Regions from separate parts of the Exiguobacterium sp. BRG2 genome, predicted to be linked through region 1. Evidence: riboswitches for the same ligand, from Rfam matches in the RefSeq annotation. Region 1 holds a riboswitch; the other holds the start of a gene.

The links. Region 1 has a riboswitch for FMN ahead of ribD (bifunctional diaminohydroxyphosphoribosylaminopyrimidine deaminase/5-amino-6-(5-phosphoribosylamino)uracil reductase RibD). Riboswitches for the same ligand answer to the same signal wherever they lie in the genome.
Region 2: linked by a shared signal. The riboswitch ahead of Q9R23_RS05350 (ECF transporter S component) and the one ahead of ribD (bifunctional diaminohydroxyphosphoribosylaminopyrimidine deaminase/5-amino-6-(5-phosphoribosylamino)uracil reductase RibD) in region 1 are both predicted to bind FMN.

What each region holds. Positions count from the first base shown of each region.
Region 1 is NZ_JAUZUW010000004.1:216,685-227,707, forward strand. Features, by position in the region: gene Q9R23_RS07685 (alpha-amylase family glycosyl hydrolase) at 1-425, shown strand, start outside; gene Q9R23_RS07690 (alanine/glycine:cation symporter family protein) at 725-2,083, opposite strand; gene Q9R23_RS07695 (DUF6612 family protein) at 2,562-3,383, opposite strand; gene ribH (6,7-dimethyl-8-ribityllumazine synthase) at 3,596-4,054, opposite strand; gene ribA (GTP cyclohydrolase II) at 4,051-5,241, opposite strand; gene ribE (riboflavin synthase) at 5,241-5,867, opposite strand; gene ribD (bifunctional diaminohydroxyphosphoribosylaminopyrimidine deaminase/5-amino-6-(5-phosphoribosylamino)uracil reductase RibD) at 5,852-6,892, opposite strand; FMN riboswitch at 7,051-7,195, opposite strand; gene Q9R23_RS07720 (M20 family metallopeptidase) at 7,379-8,584, opposite strand; gene Q9R23_RS07725 (MetQ/NlpA family ABC transporter substrate-binding protein) at 8,607-9,425, opposite strand; gene Q9R23_RS07730 (methionine ABC transporter permease) at 9,445-10,095, opposite strand; gene Q9R23_RS07735 (methionine ABC transporter ATP-binding protein) at 10,085-11,023, opposite strand, start outside.
Region 2 is NZ_JAUZUW010000003.1:43,781-54,803, forward strand. Features, by position in the region: gene Q9R23_RS05310 (DUF3055 domain-containing protein) at 1-138, opposite strand, end outside; gene glpX (class II fructose-bisphosphatase) at 174-1,154, opposite strand; gene Q9R23_RS05320 (DUF86 domain-containing protein) at 1,306-1,749, shown strand; gene Q9R23_RS05325 (TIGR01457 family HAD-type hydrolase) at 1,756-2,520, shown strand; gene Q9R23_RS05330 (NifU family protein) at 2,563-2,790, opposite strand; gene Q9R23_RS05335 (DUF1462 family protein) at 2,901-3,197, shown strand; gene Q9R23_RS05340 (NAD(P)/FAD-dependent oxidoreductase) at 3,239-4,291, opposite strand; gene Q9R23_RS05345 (YuzB family protein) at 4,384-4,617, shown strand; gene Q9R23_RS05350 (ECF transporter S component) at 4,694-5,260, opposite strand; FMN riboswitch at 5,415-5,557, opposite strand; gene Q9R23_RS05355 (HesB/IscA family protein) at 5,669-6,019, shown strand; gene Q9R23_RS05360 (NAD-dependent epimerase/dehydratase family protein) at 6,139-7,005, shown strand; gene Q9R23_RS05365 (GNAT family N-acetyltransferase) at 7,002-7,505, shown strand; gene Q9R23_RS05370 (GNAT family N-acetyltransferase) at 7,502-7,993, shown strand; gene Q9R23_RS05375 (NAD(P)/FAD-dependent oxidoreductase) at 8,235-9,233, opposite strand; gene Q9R23_RS05380 (NAD(P)/FAD-dependent oxidoreductase) at 9,477-10,688, shown strand; gene Q9R23_RS05385 (YuiB family protein) at 10,770-11,023, shown strand, end outside.

The sequences.
Region 1 (11,023 bases):
ACGCGCGGACACCGATGCCTTGGTCGGACGCCGTCAACGGTGGCTTTAGTACAAGTGAGCCATGGATCCCGATCTCGCCGACGTACGATCAAATCAATGTCGAGGCTGCTGTCGCAGACCCTGATTCAGTCTATCATCATTACAATCGGTTGATTCAACTCCGCAAACAGTATGACGTGCTCACGGACGGTTCATACCGGCTGTTGACACCGGACGATCCATCACTTTGGGCGTACGAACGCGCAACGAATGAAGAAGAATTACTCGTCGTCTCGAATTTCTACGGAACGGACACGACGTTCACGTTACCTCATGACGGATCGGACTATACGGTGTTGCTTCATAATTATCAGCAGATGCAGACAGAAGGGTACACTTTAACGTTACGACCTTATGAATCACTGATGCTTTATCGTAAAAAGTGATTGAATGAGACGGAGCACACGCAAAAAAGAGAAGGTTGGTTTCCAAGGGATACCCTAGAAACCAATCTTCTCTTTTGTTGAATAGATATAGAATGTGAATGCCTATTCCTCGACTCCTACAGGAAAAGAAAGCAGGGTACACGCTTTCGTCAGGGAAAGGAAAGACCCGGCGAACCGCATGGAATACAGATTGCCGTGGCTTACCTCCCTTCTGTGGAAAGCGAGGATGGCAGAATCATTCGTTTTCAAAAATGATTTTTAAGAACTAGTTCCTTTCGAGTCTTTCATTTTCACATGTTCTACGAAACTTTCCGATTCGCTTCTTCTCGTCTCAACTGTTCGCGGAACAGTCGTGTCTCAGCAATGACGACGCCGGACAATCCAATCAAACCGATTAAGTTCGGAATCGCCATCAATCCATTGAAGACATCGGAAATCGCCCAGACCATGTTCAAGTTCGTCGTCATCGCACCCGCTCCGGCGACTAAGACGAACAGGATACGGTATGGGAGAATCGATTTTTGACCGAATAGATAATAGATTGATTTTTCGCCATAATACGACCAGCCAAGAACAGTCGAATAAGCAAACATGACGAGTCCAATCGTGACGATGTATTTTCCGGCAGGACCGAGGAAGACCTCGAAGCTTGCTGTCGTCAATTCAACGCCTTGTAACTTCGTATCAAGTTGTCCTCCCATGACGAGCGTCAAACCTGTGATCGAACAGACGACCAATGTATCTAAAAACACCTGCGTCATCGAAACGAGCGCTTGACGTCCTGGGAAGTCCGTTTTCGCTGCAGCGGCTGCAATCGGTGCTGAACCAAGACCCGCTTCATTTGAGAAGACACCACGCGCGACACCATAACGAATCGCCGCCCCGATCGCGCCACCCGTAATTGCTTCGCTTGAGAACGTGCTGCTGAAGATCGTCGAAATCGCACCTGGAATCAAGTCATAGTTCATGACGAGAATCAGTAATCCACTTCCAACATAGAAGAAAATCATAAACGGAACAAACAAACTAACAATTTTTCCGATTGATTTGACCCCACCAAGAATGACGACGCCTGTCAGTACCATCAATACGATCCCCGTCACATAAAGTGGCACATCGAACGTTGATTTCATCGCGAGGGCGACCGAGTTCGTCTGGACCCCGTTCCCGATCCCGAACGCAGCGATTGAAGCGAATGCGGCAAACAAGACACCCAGCCATTTCTGCTTCAGCCCACGCTCGAGATAATACATTGGCCCCCCTGCCATCTGTCCATTTTCATCAACGACACGGTACTTGACGGCAAGGATTGCTTCCGCATACTTCGTCGCCATCCCGAATAGACCGGACAACCACATCCAAACGATCGCACCCGGTCCTCCGAGGACGACGGCGGTTGCGACACCAACGATATTCCCCGTACCGACGGTCGCAGCCAGTGCCGTCATCAATGCTTGAAAGTGACTGATGTCGCCTTCCGACTTATCGTCCTGATGCTTTGAAAACGCGAGCTTCAGCGCATACGGTAGTTTGGTAATTTGAATGAATCCTAAGCGAATCGTCAAATAAATCCCCGTACCGACCAACAGAATAAGTAACGGTGGTCCCCAAACAAGATTGGACACCGTACTGATCCAGTCACTAAATGAATTTCCCATTCGTGTTACCTCCCATTATGAAATATGTAGTTCTTTACCATTTTTTCAGAATTTACTGATAATTGTCAAACTATTTTTTTATGAAACTATTTTGATACTTCTTCATTTCAATAATTCACTACGATCGTTGTCATCGGAGTGTTCAGTGTAATCTTTATTATTTTGATTTTATAATCGATCTTCGGTCCTCTTCGCCAACTGCAGGCAAAACCTACGAACTTGCCACTCAAGACGATCGAACATTTGAATGCCGCGTCCGGTGGGGTGCTGTCCTTCATCGATACGAAAGTCGTCAATGACAATGATTTATTCGAAGCTATCTCGATTCAATACTAGGATGACGCTCAAGCATTCCGCGATATGCACGAACAGATTTTCGTCAGTCAAAAACAGACGGAAGCACTAAAAGAAGTTCTTCGTCAGTTCCAAGTCTCAAAAAAGTCCCCTCATCTTCATGGAAGAGAGGGGACTTCGATGTTTATTGTGCTGCACCTGTGAGCGGTTGTGCATCTTTTGCTTCCACAGGTAATTTGATTTCGCTGATCTCATTGAATTTTGAGAACGTCGACTCGTTCTTCATATTGAACTCGGTATCTTTTTCAATCGCAAACACCATGTCCATATCGAGTGATTTCGGATAGAATGTTTTCGCATCATACGTCATCGTGTAATTCATTTTCTTGTAATCGATGCTGTCCATCGCATCTTTCATCTGTGCCATCTGTCCTGTCTGTTCGAGCGAATCCTTCATGAATGCTTTGAGGTCGTCCCCTTTTAGTTTGACGTCGATTTGATAAACGTCACCCTCTTTTTTGGCGGTCCAGTTGTCTTTGTACTTTTTCAATAGCTTGAGATTTTGATCCGTCGATGCCGATGACTCCATCGCCTCGACCATATCACCTAGCTCCGAGACATCTTGAACGAGCCATTGTCCGTTTTGCGATAGATACATCTTATCGTCGACGATATAGCTCTCGATCGACATGTCCTTACCGTTTTGTGGATTTTTCATCGTCATCGTCTGGTGCATCGTAAGCGGCTTCTGGATGATATCGGCTGATACCTTCTGATCTACTGCCATCTCACCTGCTTTTGAATTGACCGTCCCTTCCATGTGGAACGATTTAATATCTTTTTGAGCGGCTGTCGCTTTATTCAGTAATTCCGTATTCGAGAGTTCCCCCGACTTCGTCGAACCAGACCCACTGCCACTACCCGAATCTGTCTGCCCATCTTGACATCCAGCTAATCCAATCGATGCTGCGACGATCCCAGCTGCTACCCACCTTGTTTTCTTCATATTCATTTCCTCCTTTATACGCGTTACCCTGATTTACGAAAAACATTGGAAAATGTTTCAAAGTTTCTTTATTACCTCATTACCGTTCTTCTTCAAAACAAATCCTCATATTTCAAATCTACTATTCTTTTTTTGAAATTTGATTTATCACCTGCAAAATGTCCACAAAAAAATAGGATGACGGAAACTTCCGTCACCCTATCCTTATTTCGTTAGATCGTGCGTAAAAGATTCGCCATCTCAATCGCGGAAACGGCAGCTTCGTAGCCTTTATTTCCAGCTTTCGTACCGGCACGTTCGACCGCTTGCTCGATCGAATCCGTCGTCAGGACACCGAAGATGATGGGTACGCCTGTATCACGCGACGCACTCGCGACGCCTTTCGCGACTTCGTTACAGACATAGTCATAATGTGATGTTGCTCCGCGGATGACGGCTCCCAGTGTGATGACCGCATCATACTTACCGCTTTTCGCTAACTTTTCCGCAACGAGTGGAATTTCAAATGCTCCAGGAACCCATGCTGTATCCACAGCATCCGCCGCAACACCGTGACGACGGAACGCGTCGTTTGCTCCTCCGACGAGTTTTGATGTGATCAATTCATTAAAACGTGCTGCGACGATTGCGACGCGTAGTCCTTCTCCTGTTAAGAAACCTTCGTAAATCATGATGTGTGTCCTCCTTGGATATCGAGCCAGTGCCCGAGTTTCGTTTGTTTTGTTTTCAGATAACGCTGATTTTCCGGTTCAATGGGTACTTGATGGGGAACACGTTCGATGACTTCAATCCCCTCTTGCTCGAGCACCCGTTGTTTGTCTGGATTGTTCGTCATCAAGCGAATCTTCGTCACGCCAAGATCACGCAACATGTTGGCCGCGACCGTATAATCACGCATGTCTGTCGGATAACCGAGTGCATGGTTCGCTTCGACTGTATCGAGTCCTTGTTCCTGCAACTCGTACGCTTTCAACTTCGCCATCAGACCGATGCCGCGTCCTTCCTGACGTAGATACAAGACGGCTCCACCTTCTCGTTCGATCCGCTCAAGTGCCGCATCGAGTTGTGGACCACAATCGCAACGTTTCGAACCAAAGACGTCGCCCGTCAGACATTCCGAGTGCAGACGGACGAGCATCCCATCGTGCGCTTCACCGGATAAGACGGCGACATGTTCTTTCTTATCTTGCGTCGTATAGCCGACCATCCGGAAAGCTCCGAATGTCGTCGGAAGCAACACTTCCGCTTCCCGCGTCAATGGACGCTCGAGATACGCGACGAGTGCCTCGATCGTGATCAGTTTTAAGTCGTGTTCTTCCTTATAGAGAAGCAAATCATCCACCCGTGCCATCGTGCCATCTTCCTTGATGATTTCACAAATGACGGCAATCTCATCGCTACCGGCAAGACGCGCAAGGTCAACACCTGCTTCCGTATGTCCGCGTCGTTCCCGAACACCGCCCTCTTTTGCGATCAACGGGAAGATGTGACCCGGTCGTTTGAAGCGCTCCGGTCCATCCGTCCGCATCCGCTGGATCGTCAGTGAACGCTCTTCGGCACTGATGCCGGTCTTTGCCTCTTCATGATCGATGCTGAGCGTGAACGCCGTACCGTGCGGGTCCGTATTATTGTCCGTCATCGGCGAAAGATGTAATCGTTCTGCCACATGTGGACTAACCGGAACACAGACGAGCCCTTTTCCATACGTAATCATGAAGTTGATATTTTCCGGTGTCGCGTGTTCTGCGAGCATGACGAGATCGCCCTCATTCTCACGATCCTCATCATCACAGACGATGATCGGTCGTCCGTTCTTTAAATCTTCTATCGCGTCTTCAATCAAGTCGAATCCGTTCATTACATGTCGCCTCCTAAGAATGCTGCCCAGTCCGTCTGTTTCTCATGTTGCGTGAAATGATAGAGATGTTTCGCCATCATGTCACACTCGATGTTGACGACTGCGCCGCTTGCCAATCGATCAAACGTCGTCACTTGACGGGAATGCGGAATCAATGAAATCGAGATCGTTTCCGAGGTGACGCGTTGCAAGGTCAGGCTCGTGCCGTTGATCGCGATTGATCCTTTTGGAATGCAATACTTTTGCCACGATCCGACATCAAACGTGTACACCATCGCTTCTCCGTCCGGTCGCCGACTGATTAGTCGTGCCGTCCCGTCGATGTGCCCACTGACGAAATGTCCGCCGAACCGACCATCTGCCGGCATCGCCCGTTCGAGTTGCAGCGGGTTTCCGACCCGGTACGTGCCGAGTGCTGTCGAACGGATCGTGTCATGGACGGCATCCGCCGTAAAACCGGTTGGGCTCATTGACGTGACCGTCAAACAAATCCCGTCGACGGCGATGCTGTCACCAATCTTTGTTCCTTCGAGCACCCGGTGCGCTTCGATTTCAAGTGCTAATCCATTCGGTCGCGGAATCTTTCGTTTTAAGGTCCCGACTTCTTCAATCAATCCGGTGAACATATCGTCTCCTCCTTTCGGATGTACGTCAGATGGAGATCCGGTCCGACCATTTCAATCTGATCGATTTGAAAACGTTCTTCGATATCATGTCGTCCGTTCCAGGCAGTCCCTTCAAAAATCGACGGGGCTTGGTAGACTTCAATCCGATCGACGAGATCTGCCTCAAGAAAAGCGGCTTGAATCGTCGGTCCACCTTCAATCAAGACACTACGGATGTCTTGTTCGTATAAGCGTTTCAAAATCGCTTCCGGCGTCTCATATTCACCAACGAGGACCGTCACCTGATCATGACTTATCCGAGGAACACTCGTCAGCCAGTACGTTGGATTTTTTCCATCGCAAAAGACTTGCGCGGTCTCTGGCACCCGACCACGGCGATCGACGATTACTCGAATCGGCTCGATGCCTGACGACGCGCATAACGTCAGTGCCGGATCATCGACGAGCACCGTCTCACTTCCGACGAGGATGGCATCGTGGCGACCACGCAGGGCGCGACCGTTCGCGCGTGCTTCTTCTGACGTGATCCAGCGCTGTTCACCTGTCGCCGCGATCCCGTTCATCGTCTGAGCGATTTTGACGGTCACGGTCGGGCGTTTTCGTTCGATCGTCTTCCAGAATGCCGTGTAAAGGGCTTCTGCCTCATGCCGTAACAAGCCGACCTCGACTTCGATTCCCGCGTCCTGTAGCCGTTTAATTCCGGAACCAGCGACGATTACATGTTTGTCTTCTGTTGCGACGAAAACTCGTTTGATTCCTGCTTGTAGAATCGCTTCCGTGCATGGTGGCGTCTTGCCGTGATGATTGCATGGCTCGAGCGTCACGTAGAGATCGGCACCATGGGCGGCTTCTCCTGCCATCCGTAAGGCTTCGACTTCTGCGTGCGGCCCACCGGCAAACCGGTGCGCACCAAAACCGATGATGCGTCCTTGTTTGACGATGACACAGCCGACACTTGGATTCGGACTTGTTTGTCCGTGTAACATTTGTGCTAATTGCATGGCATAACTCATCATCTGTGACATCGCGTTCACTCCTTTCAAATAAAAAAGACGCCCCTTGAAAAAGGGGCGTCTGTATAGAAGGGTTCACGAAATACACGGTTCGCCTTCTGCTTTTTCGCATGCAGAAAGAGACCATCTCCTGAAAACATTTTTTCAGAAAACAGCTTGAATCGCGTCGTTTCGTTCTTCTCCCATCCGGACTTTACCGTCGGCCCTGGAATCTCACCAAGTCAGCCATGATGCGTACATCACGGGTCGCGGGCTCGTCAATCGATTGATCGCATCACCGCCGGTTGGGATTTTCACCCTACCCCGAAGAACTGGATTATTGAGTTATACAATTTTAGCCTAGCATATCTTTTTCAAGAAAACAAAGCGCAAATGTTTCGGTCTTGGCTCTTTTATGATTTCGTTCCACTTCTGTTACCCCTCCCCAATTCGTGATCGACTGGATACTAAAAACGACTGGAGCACCTGATATCAGTGCGTCCAGTCATTGTGTTCCGGTTACAAATACCCGTTCTTCCGGTCGTGGAATTCTTGAGCGATCGCCCCGCGCGTCCGTTCATCAGCGAGGACGCGAAGCGCTGTCCGTGCGAGGATTTTAGCGCCTGCGATCAACGCTTCATCCCCCTCTTCCGAACGGGCTGCTTCTTTGAATGCTTCTGTATGGGCGACGAGATCGTCCGGACCAATCTTGATATACGGATGGATTGTCGGGATGACTTGACTGATGTTACCCGCGTCCGTCGATCCAAGCCCCGGTCGTTCGTCGAGGTGCACGATTTGCCCAAGCGCCTCTGCTTCTTCTTGGAAGAGACGATCAAACGTCCGGTTGAAGACGAGATTGTCGACTTCATTTTGGAACGCGATGACGTCAAGCGTCGCCCCGGTCGCGAGTGCCGCGCCTTGGGCAACGGCTTTGACTTTTTCCGTGACGGCATTCAGTCGTTCCCGTGTCGTCGCCCGGATGAAGAAACGTGCTTTTGCGTATTCCGGAATGATGTTCGGCGCATCGCCACCATGCGTGATGATCCCGTGGATCCGGACATCGTCTGGTAACTGCTGACGTAAAGCATTGATTCCGTTGAAGAGTTGAATGACAGCGTCGAGGGCGTTGATGCCTTCTTCCGGTGACGCCGCTGCGTGCGCCGGACGACCCGTAAAGGCAAAATCGAGCGGATCAACCGCAAGCGAGGATCCCGTGATCCGCGTTTGTCCCGACGGATGGACCATCAAGGCCGCATCGATCCCTTCCAGTAACTGATGTTTGACGAAACTGCCTTTCGCACTACCGTTCGGTCCACCTTCCTCGGCTGGTGTTCCAAGGACAACGACACTCCCGCCGACTTCATCGAGCACTTTACTGAGCGCGATCGCCGCTGCGACGCTCGTCGTGCCGATGATATTATGACCGCACGCGTGACCGATGCCTGGCAACGCATCATACTCAGCAAGAAAGGCAATCGTCGCGCCTGGTCGGTCGCTCGACTTCTTCGCGAAGAACGCGGTATCGTGCCCCGCGACACCGAGTTCTACCGTAAAACCTTCCGCCGTTAGACGCTCTGCATGTAGTCGCGAAGCAAAGAATTCCTCGTTACCGATTTCCGGCGTTGCATGAATTCGGTGACTTGTCTCAAGATACGATTCTCGTTTTTGTTCGATGTCCTGTTCAATCGTCTCTACCCATGTCGTGCGTACTGGTGTCGTCATACTGTCCACTCTCCTTTTGAAATTATTCGCCGATATCGCTCAGTGGAACGAACGTCGGGATCGTACTGCCTTTGTATTCTTTTTTGATGAAGGCCGCGACATCTTTTTGTTGATACAGCGATGCGATTTTTTTCAGTTCTTTTTTGTTCTTGTCTTCTGTTCGTGTTGCGATGATGTTGATGTATGGTTTTGCTGTCTCGTTCTCATGAACGATTGAGTCCTTGATCGGGTTGAAGCCAGCGTCAACGGCGATGCCATTGTTGATGATTGACGCCGCGACGTCCGGTAAGACGCGTGGCGTTTGCCCGGCGACGATCGGAACGATTTTCAGCTTCTTCGGATTCTCGACGATCTTATCGACTGAACCGTTACCATCAAAGTCGTCCGGTAACTTGATCAGACCGGCTTCTTGCAGTAACAAGAGGGCGCGTCCCATGTTCGTCGCTTCGTTCGGAACAGCGATTTTTCCGCCAGTTGGAATGTCTTTGACGTCCTTGTATTTATCCGAGTAAATCCCCATCGGTGCGATGACAGTCGTCGCAATCGGCGACAGCTTCAAGTTATGTTCTTTCTTGAAAGCGTTGAAGTAGGAAATCGTCTGGAAGGCATTGGCGTCGATCTCACCCTCAGCCAGTGCCATGTTCGGCTGGACATAATCGGAGAACTTGACGAGTTCGATTTTGATGCCTTCCTTCTCTGCTTTTTTCGCGACATAATCCCAAACTTGTGTGTCTGAACCGCTGACACCGAGCTTGATCGTCTTTTCGTCTTCTCCTGATGCTGCGCACCCGGCAAATAAAATCGTCGTGAGTGTTGCTCCAATTGCTACTGCTTTTTTCATGGCTGAATCGCTCCCTTGATTAATGTCTTCTGATTTTTCGTGCGACGATGTTGCCTGTCGTCTGTAAGCCTTGGACTAAGATGACGAGAATCCCGACCGTGATGATCATGACTTTCGTGTCGAACCGTTGATAGCCGTACGTAATTGCTAAGTCACCCAGTCCACCACCACCAATGGCACCTGCCATCGCCGACGCCCCGATCAAGCCGACCGTCGCGATCGTTAAGTTAAGGATTAGTGAACCGAGTGCTTCCGGCAGAAGGAAGCGGAAAATCGTTTGGAACGGTGTCGCGCCCATCGCTTCTGCTGCCTCAAGGACACCTTTGTCGACTTCAAGTAAGGAACTCTCGATCAGCCGTGCCATATACGGGGCGGCATAAAAGACGAGCGGAACGATGGCGGCTTCTGTTCCGATCGATGTCTGAACGATCAAGCGCGTCAACGGGATGATCGCAACAAGTAAGATGATGAACGGAATCGAGCGGAAAATATTGACGATACTGTTGAAGAACGTGAACAACGGAACATTTTCAAGTAACGCTCCTTTTCGCGTGACGACAAGCAGGATACCGAGTGGTAAGCCGATCAAGGTCGAGAACAAGAGCGAAACGGATACCATCGTCATCGTCTGCAAGAATGCTGTCCAGATATCACTGTAGTTAACTAGCATCAGCGAGCACCTCCTCAACGGTTACCTGCGCCTGATCGATGTAGTGTAACGCTCGTTTCACTTCTGTCGTCTCACCGATCAGTTCAACGAGTAATGTGCCGAACGGCGTATCCTGCAACTCCGTGATGCTACCGTGCAGGATATTGACATCGACGTCGAAGCGTTTTGCGACTTGCGATAAGAGTGGTTGTCCGGTGTGATGTCCAAGGAAGTGAATCTTATAGATTGGATTCGCATTCCGGGACTCGATCAACTGACGAATCGACGCTGGAATCTCGTCATGCATGACGGAGCGAACGAAATTTTTCGCTGTCTCAGTCTGCGGGTTTGAAAAGACATCAAAGACCGTTCCTGACTCGATCAACTTTCCAGCTTCAATGACGGCGACCCGGTCGCAAATCTCCCGGATGACGCCCATCTCGTGGGTGATCAAGAGAATCGTGATCCCGTACTCGGCATTGATCCGTTTTAATAACTGAAGAATATGATGTGTCGTTTGGGGATCAAGTGCTGACGTCGCTTCGTCACATAAAAGGACGGAAGGTTGCGTCGCTAGTGCCCGGGCGATACCAACGCGCTGTTTCTGCCCACCCGACAATTGATCCGGATAATGATCTGCTTTGTCCGCGAGATCGACGAATTCGAGTAACTCCGTCACCCGGCGGCGAATTTCGTCTTTCTTGACGCCTGCGAGAACGAGTGGTTTCGCGACATTCGTAAAGACCGTGTTCGCATTCAACAGATTGAAGTGCTGAAAGATCATCCCGATCCGTTGTTTTGCTTGGCGTAACTTTTTCGGAGACAGTTGCGTTAAATCTTCCCCATCGACCGTCACCGTTCCTGACGTCGGTCGTTCTAACAGATTGACGCAGCGGAGCAGTGAACTTTTTCCGGCACCGCTAAAACCGATGACCCCAAAGATTTCACC
Region 2 (11,023 bases), on a different contig from region 1:
CAAGACGAGAATCTTACCGTAAAAATGCTCCGAGTGGGTGATGGCGAGATCAAACCGACTGGCTTCTCCAATCCAACTGACGAAGCGTGTCTTCGTTTGTTCGACATCATCATATAAAAAATCACGTTCTTCCATCATTCAGCTTCCCTCATTTCCCTAACATCTGTTTCAGATTAAAGGGTTTGGGGGACTTTTTGCAAGTATGGTTTACGCGATAAGCTATGCTCAGCGATCACTTTTCGGATTGTCCGTGTCTTTGAACGCATGACGAGGGATGTCGTCTCAACGATATCATCCGTCAAGAACTTAACGCCATCGAGCATTTCGCCCGTCGTGACGCCGGTCGCGGCAAAGATACAGTCGTCGCTTTTAATCAGGTCATCAAGCGTCAAGAGTTGAAGCGGATCTTCAAGTCCCATCCGGATGACACGAGCAGTTTCTTCTTCATTCATCGGATGTAAACGTGCCTGCATGTCGCCGCCCATCGCTTTAACGGCAGCAGCCGTGATGACACCTTCAGGAGCACCACCTGTTCCGATGAAGATATCGATTCCTGTCGCAGGAGAAAGTGGTGCGATTCCAGCTGAGACATCGCCGTCTTCAAACAGACGGACGCGTGCGCCCATCCGCATCGTAGCTTCGCGGAAGTGATCGTGACGCGGGCGATCCTGCATGATGACCGTGACGTCCTCAATCCGTTTATTGTTGTATTGAGCTGCTTTTTCGATGATGACTTCAAGTGGATCGTCGAGTGAGACGTGCCCTTTCAAGTTCGGTCCGACTGTTAATTTATCCATATACATATCAGGTGCGTGGAGCAGGGCACCTTGATCGGCGACGGCGATGACGACCATCGCATTACCGAGACCTTTGGCAACGATGTTCGTACCTTCGAGCGGATCGACGGCGATATCAACGATTGGACCGTTCGCTGTTCCGACACGTTCACCGATGAAGAGCATTGGTGCTTCGTCAAGTTCACCTTCACCGATGACGACCGTTCCGTTCATGTTGACCGTGTTCAAGACTTCGCGCATCGCAGTCGTTGCTGCGTCATCCGCTTCATTTTTCTTACCGCGACCAATCCATTGAGCAGAAGCTAGTGCTGCTGCTTCCGTAGCGCGTACGATTTCCAGTGCGAGTTCCCGTTCCATGTATATAACCTCCACGTCACCAATGTGACATACTATTTTCAGCAAAAATCTAAATTGAGGATAACACATTTGGGAATGTGATGCAAATGACCTTTCTGCTTTTCAGGATTGCCGGATAACGATAAAATGGAGGATGTGAGGGGGAATGAAGATGTATTTCGTCAATCGTCAAAAAATCGAAGAGACGGTCGTCTGTTATGAGACGGCACTTCGACAAAGTAAGGAAGTTACGGGGGATCCGGTGACGACGGCACTGGCTATGGAACGGATCGGTTTTTTAGTCATCGAAAGTGTCATCGACATCGGAAACAGTATGATTGATGGATTCATCATGCGGGATCCGGGAAGTTATGAAGATATCATTCTCATTTTAGAAGATGAGAAGGTCATCGATGGACCGCTCGCGACGAGTCTGAAGAAGCTCGTTGCGTTACGTACGTTGATCGTCCGGTCATTCACACAGTCGAGTATGGCGGAGATTCGGGCGGTACTTGAGACCGAGGAAGCAGAACTACGTCGTTTCCCGGAAGCGATTCGCCGGTATATCGAGACAGAACTCGGACCGGTGTCTGCATTTTTACCAAACGAGGAGTGAGTCAGGATGAAGGCAAAAGGCTATTTATTTGATTTAGATGGAACGATGTATAACGGAACGGAACCGGTAAAAGAAGCGGTCGATTTCGTCAATCGTCTGCAAGCAGAGGGCATTCCGTACTTGTTCGTGACGAATAACGCGTCGATGACGGCAGAAGCTGTGGCAGAGAAACTATGCGGGATGGGTGTTCATTCCGATGCGAAACACGTTTTGACGAGTGCGATGGCGACTGGTCGTTATATTGCTGACCTGTCACCAAAAGCGCGCGTCTATGCGATCGGAGAAACAGGACTGATCGACGCGCTTGAACGAGAAGGGTTAGACGTCGTCGCAACCGAAGCGGCAGATTACGTCGTCATCGGTCTCGATCGTCAAATCACGTACGAAAAACTCGCTGTTGGTGCACTTGCGATTCGTGCCGGTGCCCGGTTTATTTCAACGAACGGTGATATCGCGATTCCGACCGAACGTGGTTTCCTGCCAGGTAATGGTGCTTTGACGTCCGTCCTGCGCGTGACGACGGAGAAGGAACCGTTCTTCATCGGTAAACCAGAACCAGTCATGGTCGATATCGCGACAGAAATGATTGGTCTGTCAAAAGAAGACGTCATCATGGTCGGAGACAACTACCATACGGACATTCTTTTCGGGATCAATGGAGGTATCCGGACGATGCACGTCAATTCTGGCGTCCATACACCCGTCTTCATTCAAGGGCAGGATCGTCAACCGACATACATGGTTGATACGTTAGCTGAATGGATTCTATGAATCAAAAAATCCCGAACGAGAATTCGTTCGGGATTTCATGTATTAGAAGACTTGTTCGACTTCGACGACGCCAGCGACTTCTTCAAGAAGGGCACGTTCGATACCGGCCTTCAATGTGATTGTTGAACTTGGGCAGCTACCACAAGCTCCCATCAAACGGAGTTTTACGATTCCGTCTTCTACATCTACGAGTTCAACGTCTCCTCCATCACGAAGAAGGAACGGACGCAATTTTTCAAGAACTTCATTCACTTGATCAAACATTTCCATGCGTAAACACATCCTTTCGTATAGTTTCATTGTAACAGGGTTGAAAAATGTTCTCAATCTGGAAAACTTGTATACTAAAGAGGAGTGAATTGAAAAGGGGGGACTTCAAGATGGAAATCACGGTTTACGGAACAGCGGTCACCTGTCCGAGTTGTGTCGGGGCACCTAGCTCGGAAGAGACATTCAGTTGGCTACAAGCCGTCCTCGGGCGGAAATATGAGCAAGCGATGACGCTTCGCTATGTTGATTTCGAGACAGCAACATCAGATCAATGGACGGAAGCGCTGAAAGAGGATGTCTATTTTTATCCACTGATCGTGCTCGATGATGAGATGATTGATGAGGGGTACGTCAAACTCAAGACGATCACAGCGGCAATCGATGCGAAGCTGAATCAGGCGGGATGAACGAAAAAGAGGTATCCCAAAGCTTGGGACACCTCTTTTGCTCATTTAATCTTTTTGTGTTTCCATAAGACACCGGACTTCAAGAGACGTGGGACTTTCCCCGTCAGTGCTTGCTTGCCCATGACGATTCCGAAACCGTCTGATTTTCCGAGTGAACCGAGCATCCCGCGCAGTTTAATTTCTGGCAGCTTCGGTAATTTCTTTCCTTGCCACTTGGCTTGTAAGACATCGACGACTTGTTCTGCCTGATGTTCTGCGAGTTGACCACTTGGTGCATATGGTAGACTTGCACAATCACCGATGACGAAGACGTTATCGTATTCCGGTACGTGATGATGTTCCGTCAATTTGATCCGACCGCCACTATCCGCAGCAAAGCCGAGATCGCGTACAACTTTGACCGGCTGCGTACCAGCTGTCCAAATCGTTAAGTCGGATGGATACGTATCGTCGCCGTTTCGCACATCGTCCGCTGTGACGAGCGTGACATTCGAGTTGTTGATGACTTCAACGTCATGTTCCTCGAACCATTCCTGAACGTAAGACGAGACTTTATCGGATAAGAACGACAAGACGGATGGACCGCGGTCGAACAGACGAATCGTTAAATCCTTCCGGCTCTCATGCAGTTCACTGGCGAGTTCGACACCAGATAGACCAGCACCGACGATCGAGACGACGGACCCCGGTGACAGACCACAGATCGCTTGTTGTGTCTTCCGTGATTCTTCTAGTGTCTGGATGCTATATGTAAATTCTTGAGCACCTGGAATGTTGTGGTATTTATCCTCGCAACCGAGGGCGATGATCAGGTCATCATAGAATAATTCTGATCCGTCCTGCAGATGGACTGTATTCGTCTCTGGTGAGATTTTGATGACATGTCCATATTTAAAGGTAAGATGTTTCCCCTCCGGAAATTCAATCCGGACATCCCGATCTGATAATGTACCTGCTGCGAGTGCGTAGTATTCCGTTTTGAGTGCGTGGTACGGTAGACGGTCGACGAGCGTGACGGCAACTTCCTCGTCCTTGAATCGCTCACAAATCCGCATTCCACCATAACCTCCGCCGAGTACGACCAATTGCTTCATAACGTAAAATCCCCCTTAGTTCCCCTAAATCAGTCTGACCTTGTATAATACGACATGAGGCAGGTCGTTTCCTGCTTGAAGGAGGAAAAAAAGTGAATCCGATTATTGAATTTTGTATTAGTAACTTAGCGGCTGGTACGCAGGTCGTCATGGAGCAACTCGAACGTGACCCGAACGTCGACGTCGTCGAATACGGTTGCCTCGGCTATTGTGGTATTTGTTCGCTTGATCATTTTTGTCTCGTTGATGGTGAGATGGTCGTAGGCGAGACGCCGGAAGAGTTGCTTGAAAAGATTTACCTGAAAATCGAAGAGAATGAGCTGTGAGCACGGACAGCCAAAAAATCCCCTCGTTCGTCTGAACGAGGGGATTCGTGTCCGTCAGCGGGCGCAGCTTTTCGGATCAGGCAGATTGTTGACGGCGCATCATCCATGGTCGTAGCTTCAAGAACAATGGAATGAAGAGTGCCGAGATGAACAAAGCCTTGATGACGTTAAACGGTAAGATACCGGCAGTGATCGCTGTCCATTTGACAGCTGGATCCGCCATGTAATCCATACCGAGGAACCATGCATACGCTGGAAGGATCAAGATATAGTTGAGGATCGCAAGACCGAGTGCCATCGTGATCGTACCAGCGACGAGACCAGTTGCAAGACCTTGTGTTGATTTCTTTTTGTGGTAGAACCAGCTGACAGGTAGTACGAATGCGACGCCTGCAGCGAAGTTCGCGAATTCTCCGACCGGAACACCACTTCCGCGGAAGATGTAGTATAACACGTTCTTCAATGCTTCGACGATGACACCTGCGACCGGTGAGAACATGATCGCTGCGACAAGAGCAGGAACATCACTGAAGTCGATCTTCAGATAGTTTGGTAAGAACGGTAGTGGAAAATTGATAAGCATAAGAACAAATGAGATTGAACCTAACATTGACAGAGTGACCATTTTTTGTGTGCGTTTCATACGAGTATTGTCTCCTTTTGCTCGTTCCTCTCGATGAAGTATTGGCATGACTGCGACCATAAAGAAACCCCCATTGATGAGATCAACAGGGGAGAAGTCCGCATTAAATAAACCTAATCGATTATTGCAAAATCGATCAAATTCAAACTCATGCCGCCATCTTCTCCCATCCAGACTGTACTGTCGGCTCCTGAATTACACAGAATCAGCAAATAGCGCCCTATTCGCTCGCGGGCTTCAACTTAAAAAGAGTTGTTTACCGCCGGTCGGGAATTTCACCCTGCCCTGAAGATGGAACGATTATTTTGTTGTACATACCATTTATACAACGAATTCAAGATAGTTTCAAGCAACTAGGTTTCGATTCGCTCAGAAGTTGCGTATACTAAAGAAAAGGAAGGTGATGACATGATCCATTTAACGGAGGCAGCAGCGCTACAAGTCCAGGACATGATGGCGCAGGCACCAGCAGATGAACGAAATCTTCGGATGCTCGTCCAAGGTGGTGGATGTAGTGGTCTGTCGTACGGAATGGGATTCGATCAACAAAAAGAAACGGATCTCGTTTTTGAACAGCACGGCGTGACCGTCATCGTGGACGAAAAAGATTATCCGGTCGTCAAAGGACTGGAAATCGATTATAAACAGTCGATGCTCGGCGGCGGATTCACGATCACGAATCCGAATGCCATCGCAACATGCAGTTGCGGGACATCGTTCCGGACGGCAACGAATGCCGGGACACCGGGTGGCTGTTAATGAATCCAATCGTGGACGATGTCCACGATTTTTTTTATTGCCTGCAAACAGGAGACCTGCTCTATTGACTCGAAATATTTAAGAGAGTGAATGCTACTACGAATAGGGAGGGCTTCAGGATGAGAAAAGTATTGATCTTCGGGGGAACACGCTATTTCGGACGCCGGCTTGCGATTCGCTTAGCCGATTCGGGGGATGATGTGACGATCGTCACACGCGGTGAGCATACACCACCGGTCGCGAAGGGCTTGACATTTTTCAAAGGGGACCGTACGTCGAGTAGTACGATGAAGGACTTAAGCCAAAAGCACTGGGATGTCATCTATGACAACATCTGCTTCACGCCGTATCAAGCAAAACTCGCGATTGACGCATTTGAAGGGAAAGTCGGACGCTACGTGTTGACGTCGACGATGTCTGTCTATGAAGACGGCGGTGCGAACATCACGGAGCGTTCCTATAATCCGTTTCCCGGGAAATATGATCTTGAGAAGGAACACGGATATGGTGAAGGGAAGCGCCAAGCGGAGAGTTATTTCTTCCAACGCGCGACATTCCCTGTCGTTGCCGTTCGATTCCCAGTTGTCCTCGGACCAGATGATTATACGGAACGACTCGTCTTTCATATCAAGCGGGCGCTTGACGGGCGTCCGATCGTTGCTGAAAACACATACGCGAAGATGGCGTATATCTCAAGTTACGAAGCCGCTGCCTTTTTGGAGTGGTGTGGTCGCTCGGAACTGACGGGACCGATTAACGCTGCAAGTGACGGTGTCTTATCGATTCAAGATTTGATGGATAAAATCGACCGTGTCGCAGGAACGACGAGTCAACTCGTCGCAAAAGGAGAGGATGAATCGCCACTTGCGCCAGAACGCGATTTCTATATGGATACGACAGCTGCGAAACAAGCGGGCTATCTGTTCCAACACATCGATGACTGGCTCGATCGTTTGATTGAAGAGGAGGTGCGCAATCACCAATGATGCAGTTGATAAAACCAACCCTCGCATGGGAGACAGAATACCGCGCCTTTTTAGAAGACTGGCGAGAGTCGGGTGAAACGATCGTGCCGGAAGCAGTCGGAGACACATATGAACCACTGGGCGCTTATTTCGCGGAACTGAAGGAAATGGAGACAACGGTCAGACCGGGTCTCGTCACCCATTCGACGTACTGGATGGTCGACGGACAACGAATCGTCGGTGCGCTGAACTTCCGGCATGACTTGACGGAGAACTTAAAGTTGTACGGTGGGCACATCGGATACGGCATCCGACCATCCGAGCGTCAGAAAGGATATGCGACGACCGGGCTCCGTTTAGCGCTAGAAGAAGCACGGCAACGTGGACTCGATCAAGTGCTGTTGACGTGTGGCGTTGATAATGTAGCATCACGTCGTGTCATCTTAGCGAACGGCGGACGAGAAATTGAGCCGACTGTTCATAATGGACGCGAGACACGTCGCTTCATCATCCCGTTATGAGAATTCGTGAAGCACGTCTTGAAGATGCGTCGACCATTGCGCGCGTTCATATCGATGTCTGGCGGGAGACGTATCAAGGGATCATCCCTGATTCTTATTTAGCACAGTTGTCTTACGCGAAACGGACGAAACAATGGGAGCAGGCGTTAGTCGATCAGCGCGTGTATGTTGTGGAGTTAGAAGACGAAGTCGTTGGTTTCGCGCAAGGTGGACCAAATCGAAGGGATGCGCGTGAAGGAGAACTCTACGCGATTTATGTTTTGCGAGCTTCTCAAGGGCAGGGGCTCGGGAAGGCATTGTTTCAACGTATCATCGAGGACTTGGCGGAATACGAGGCAATGCAGGTTTCTGTCTTGCGGGATAATCCGGCGTGCCAGTTTTACGAGCGATTCGGCGGTCAGCTCTTCGAAGAATCGATGATTAAACGTGGTGGGGTGGAACTCGTGCAGCGGGTTTACCGGATGCCTGTTAAAAGATCATTCGTATGAAATCGGACGTTTCAACATCTTCGCTTTCCTCAGGCGGGAGGTAAGCCGCGCCAGTTCCCATTCCATGTGATCTGTCGGGTCTTCCCTATCCCTGACGGAAGCACACATCGTGCTTCCTTTTCCTGTAGGAGTCGAAGATGTTTGATCACGTCCTAGATGTGATTCCATCTAAATAAGAGGTCGGACTCCGATATGTCATCCGGAATTCGACCTCTTATTTGTTTTCAGCCATTCATTTATTTCAAGAATGATTCGTTACTTTTTCGAACAGACTCGTCGAGTGTTGCGGGTGACGAGCCGATGGATCGACAAGAAGTTTCGCCTGGTTGACGGCAATCGGTGCTTCACCGAAGCCTGTTGCGATCAATTTGACGCGTCCTTCGTAAGTCGCAATATCACCACAAGCGAAGACGCCTGGAATCGCAGTCTCCATCTTCGAATTGACACGAATCGAATTGCGTTCGAACTCGACTTCCCATTCTTTGAGCGGCCCAAGTGACGAGACGAAGCCGAAGTTACAGACGACATCGTCCGCAGCGACGACGACGACTTCACCACTTTCAGCATGTTTGAACGTCAGCGTCTCGATGTGCGTCTCACCTGTGACCGATTCAAGTGTATACGGCGTCATGACGTTGACAGACGAATCGTGTAACAGTTCGACCGAATGTTCATGGGCACGGAACTTATCACGACGGTGGACGAGCGTGACAGATTTGGCAATCGGCTCAAGCATCAATGACCAGTCGACTGCTGAATCGCCACCACCAAGCAGGACGACTTGACGATCCTTGAAACGTTCCATGTCGTTGACGAAATAGTGTAAGTTCGTTTCTTCGAAGCGTTCTGCATCTGCCACTCCGAGTGGACGCGCGGCGAACGAACCGTTTCCTGCCGTCAAGATGACGGTCTTCGTATAATGCTCGCCTTTGTTCGTGACGAGGCGGATGATTCCGTCATCCATCCGTTCATAAGCGATGACTGTCTCACCGAGCACATACGTCGGATCAAATTCATTTGCTTGTTCAAGCAACCGATCGACCAGTTCCTGTGCTTTTACTTTCGGAAAACCGGCAATATCGTATATATATTTTTCAGGATAAAGCGTAGCGAGTTGACCACCTAATTGAGGTAGACTCTCGATGACCTTCGTCTTCATCTGGCGCATTCCTGAATAAAACGCGGTGAACAGTCCGACCGGACCGCCGCCGATGATCGTGACATCATATGGTTGGTACATCTGATTCCCTCCTAGCATTGGATAGGTCTATTATATAGGAAGTAGGGGGTTCGGGTGCAAGTACGGAACATCTCACATTTTTTTAAGGGAAATTACATTTTTCTTTTGCAATCATTCTTAAAAAGTGTTTCAATAGGCTTATAGACATGTGAACATTATTTGAACAAAGTTTTTGAACATTCGTCTGTAATTGAATGTGAAGAAAATCACAACAAAACTACGATTCGTAAGGAGTATCAGAACATGAACACACCTAACATTGTTATTCTTGGAGCGGGCTACGGTGGATTGATCACAGCAGTCAACCTTCAAAAGAAACTCGGCGTCGATCAAGCGAACATCACGTTGATTAATAAACACGACTATCATTACCAAACAACTTGGTTGCATGAACCAGCTGCAGGTACGATGTCTGCGGAGCAAGCGCGCATCTACATCAATGATGTCATCAACCCGTCACGCGTCAAACTTGTCAAAGGTATCGTTGAGAAAGTCGACACGGCTGCTAAAACAGTTCTTTTACAAGATGGCGGAACAGTTCCTTACGATTACGTCGTCGTTGCTCTCGGTGGCGTTCCTGAAACATTCGGTATCAAAGGATTGAAGGAACACGCATTAACGATCAGCTCGTTGAACAGCGTCCGTAAAATCAAGGAACATATCGATTACTCATTCGCACAGTACAAAACAACAGGATCACAAGATCGTTCACTCTTGACGATCGTCGTCGGTGGTGCTGGATTCACAGGAATCGAGTTCATGGGTGAGCTCGTCAACCGTATTCCAGAACTGTGCAAACAATATGATATCCCACGCGAACTCGTTCGTGTCGTCAACATCGAGGCAGCGCCAACAGTCCTTCCAGGATTCGATGCTGATCTCGTCAACTACGCACACAAATGGCTTGAGCGCCAAGGCGTCGAGTTCAAACTCGGTAACGGCATCAAGGAATGTGGACCAGGAAGCGTCACATTCGGTCCGCTTCAAGGCGACACGACTGAGACGATCGAAGCGAACACGATCATCTGGACTGGTGGCGTCAGCGGTAACCCTGTCGTTGCAGCATCTGGTTTCGAAGCGATGCGTAACCGTGTCGTCGTCGAAGAAGATCTCCGTGTTCCAGGACACGACAATGTCTTCATGATCGGTGACTGTTCAGCAGTCATGGACCCAAGTTCGAACCGTCCGTACCCACCGACTGCACAAATCGCGACACAACAAGCACACAAAGTCGCTGAGAACATCGCGGCACTCATCGCGGGTCGTCAAACATCGACGTTCACGTACGAGAACAAAGGAACGGTCGCTTCGCTTGGTCACAAAGACGGCATCGGCATGGTCTTTGGTAAGAAGATTTACGGTCGTAATGCATCGTTCATGAAAAAAGTCATCGACAACAAGCACTTCTTCGAACTGAAAAAGCTTGGTCTTGCGATCAAAAAAGGGAAGTTCTAAGTTCACGTTTTAGGCAAATGTACACTCGTGCATTTGCCTTTTTTGTCGGTTATACTAAAAGAGATTCAAAGGGGGAACAGTATGCATATCATTCAAGCCGTGATCGGGAGTGTGCTTTATCTCGTCATGTTCTTTAGTATCGGATTCATTTTAAACATGTTGTTGCGGAGTACATGGGTGATGCTCGTACTCTATCCGGTCATCATCATCATGATGATCGACAACCAATCGACGCTCGAATACTTCACGAATGCTCGTGAAGCGATTCCGAATCTTGGGGACCGGATTGCTGGTCTACAGACAGCGGATATCACGATGTTCGCGGCTGGTCTTGC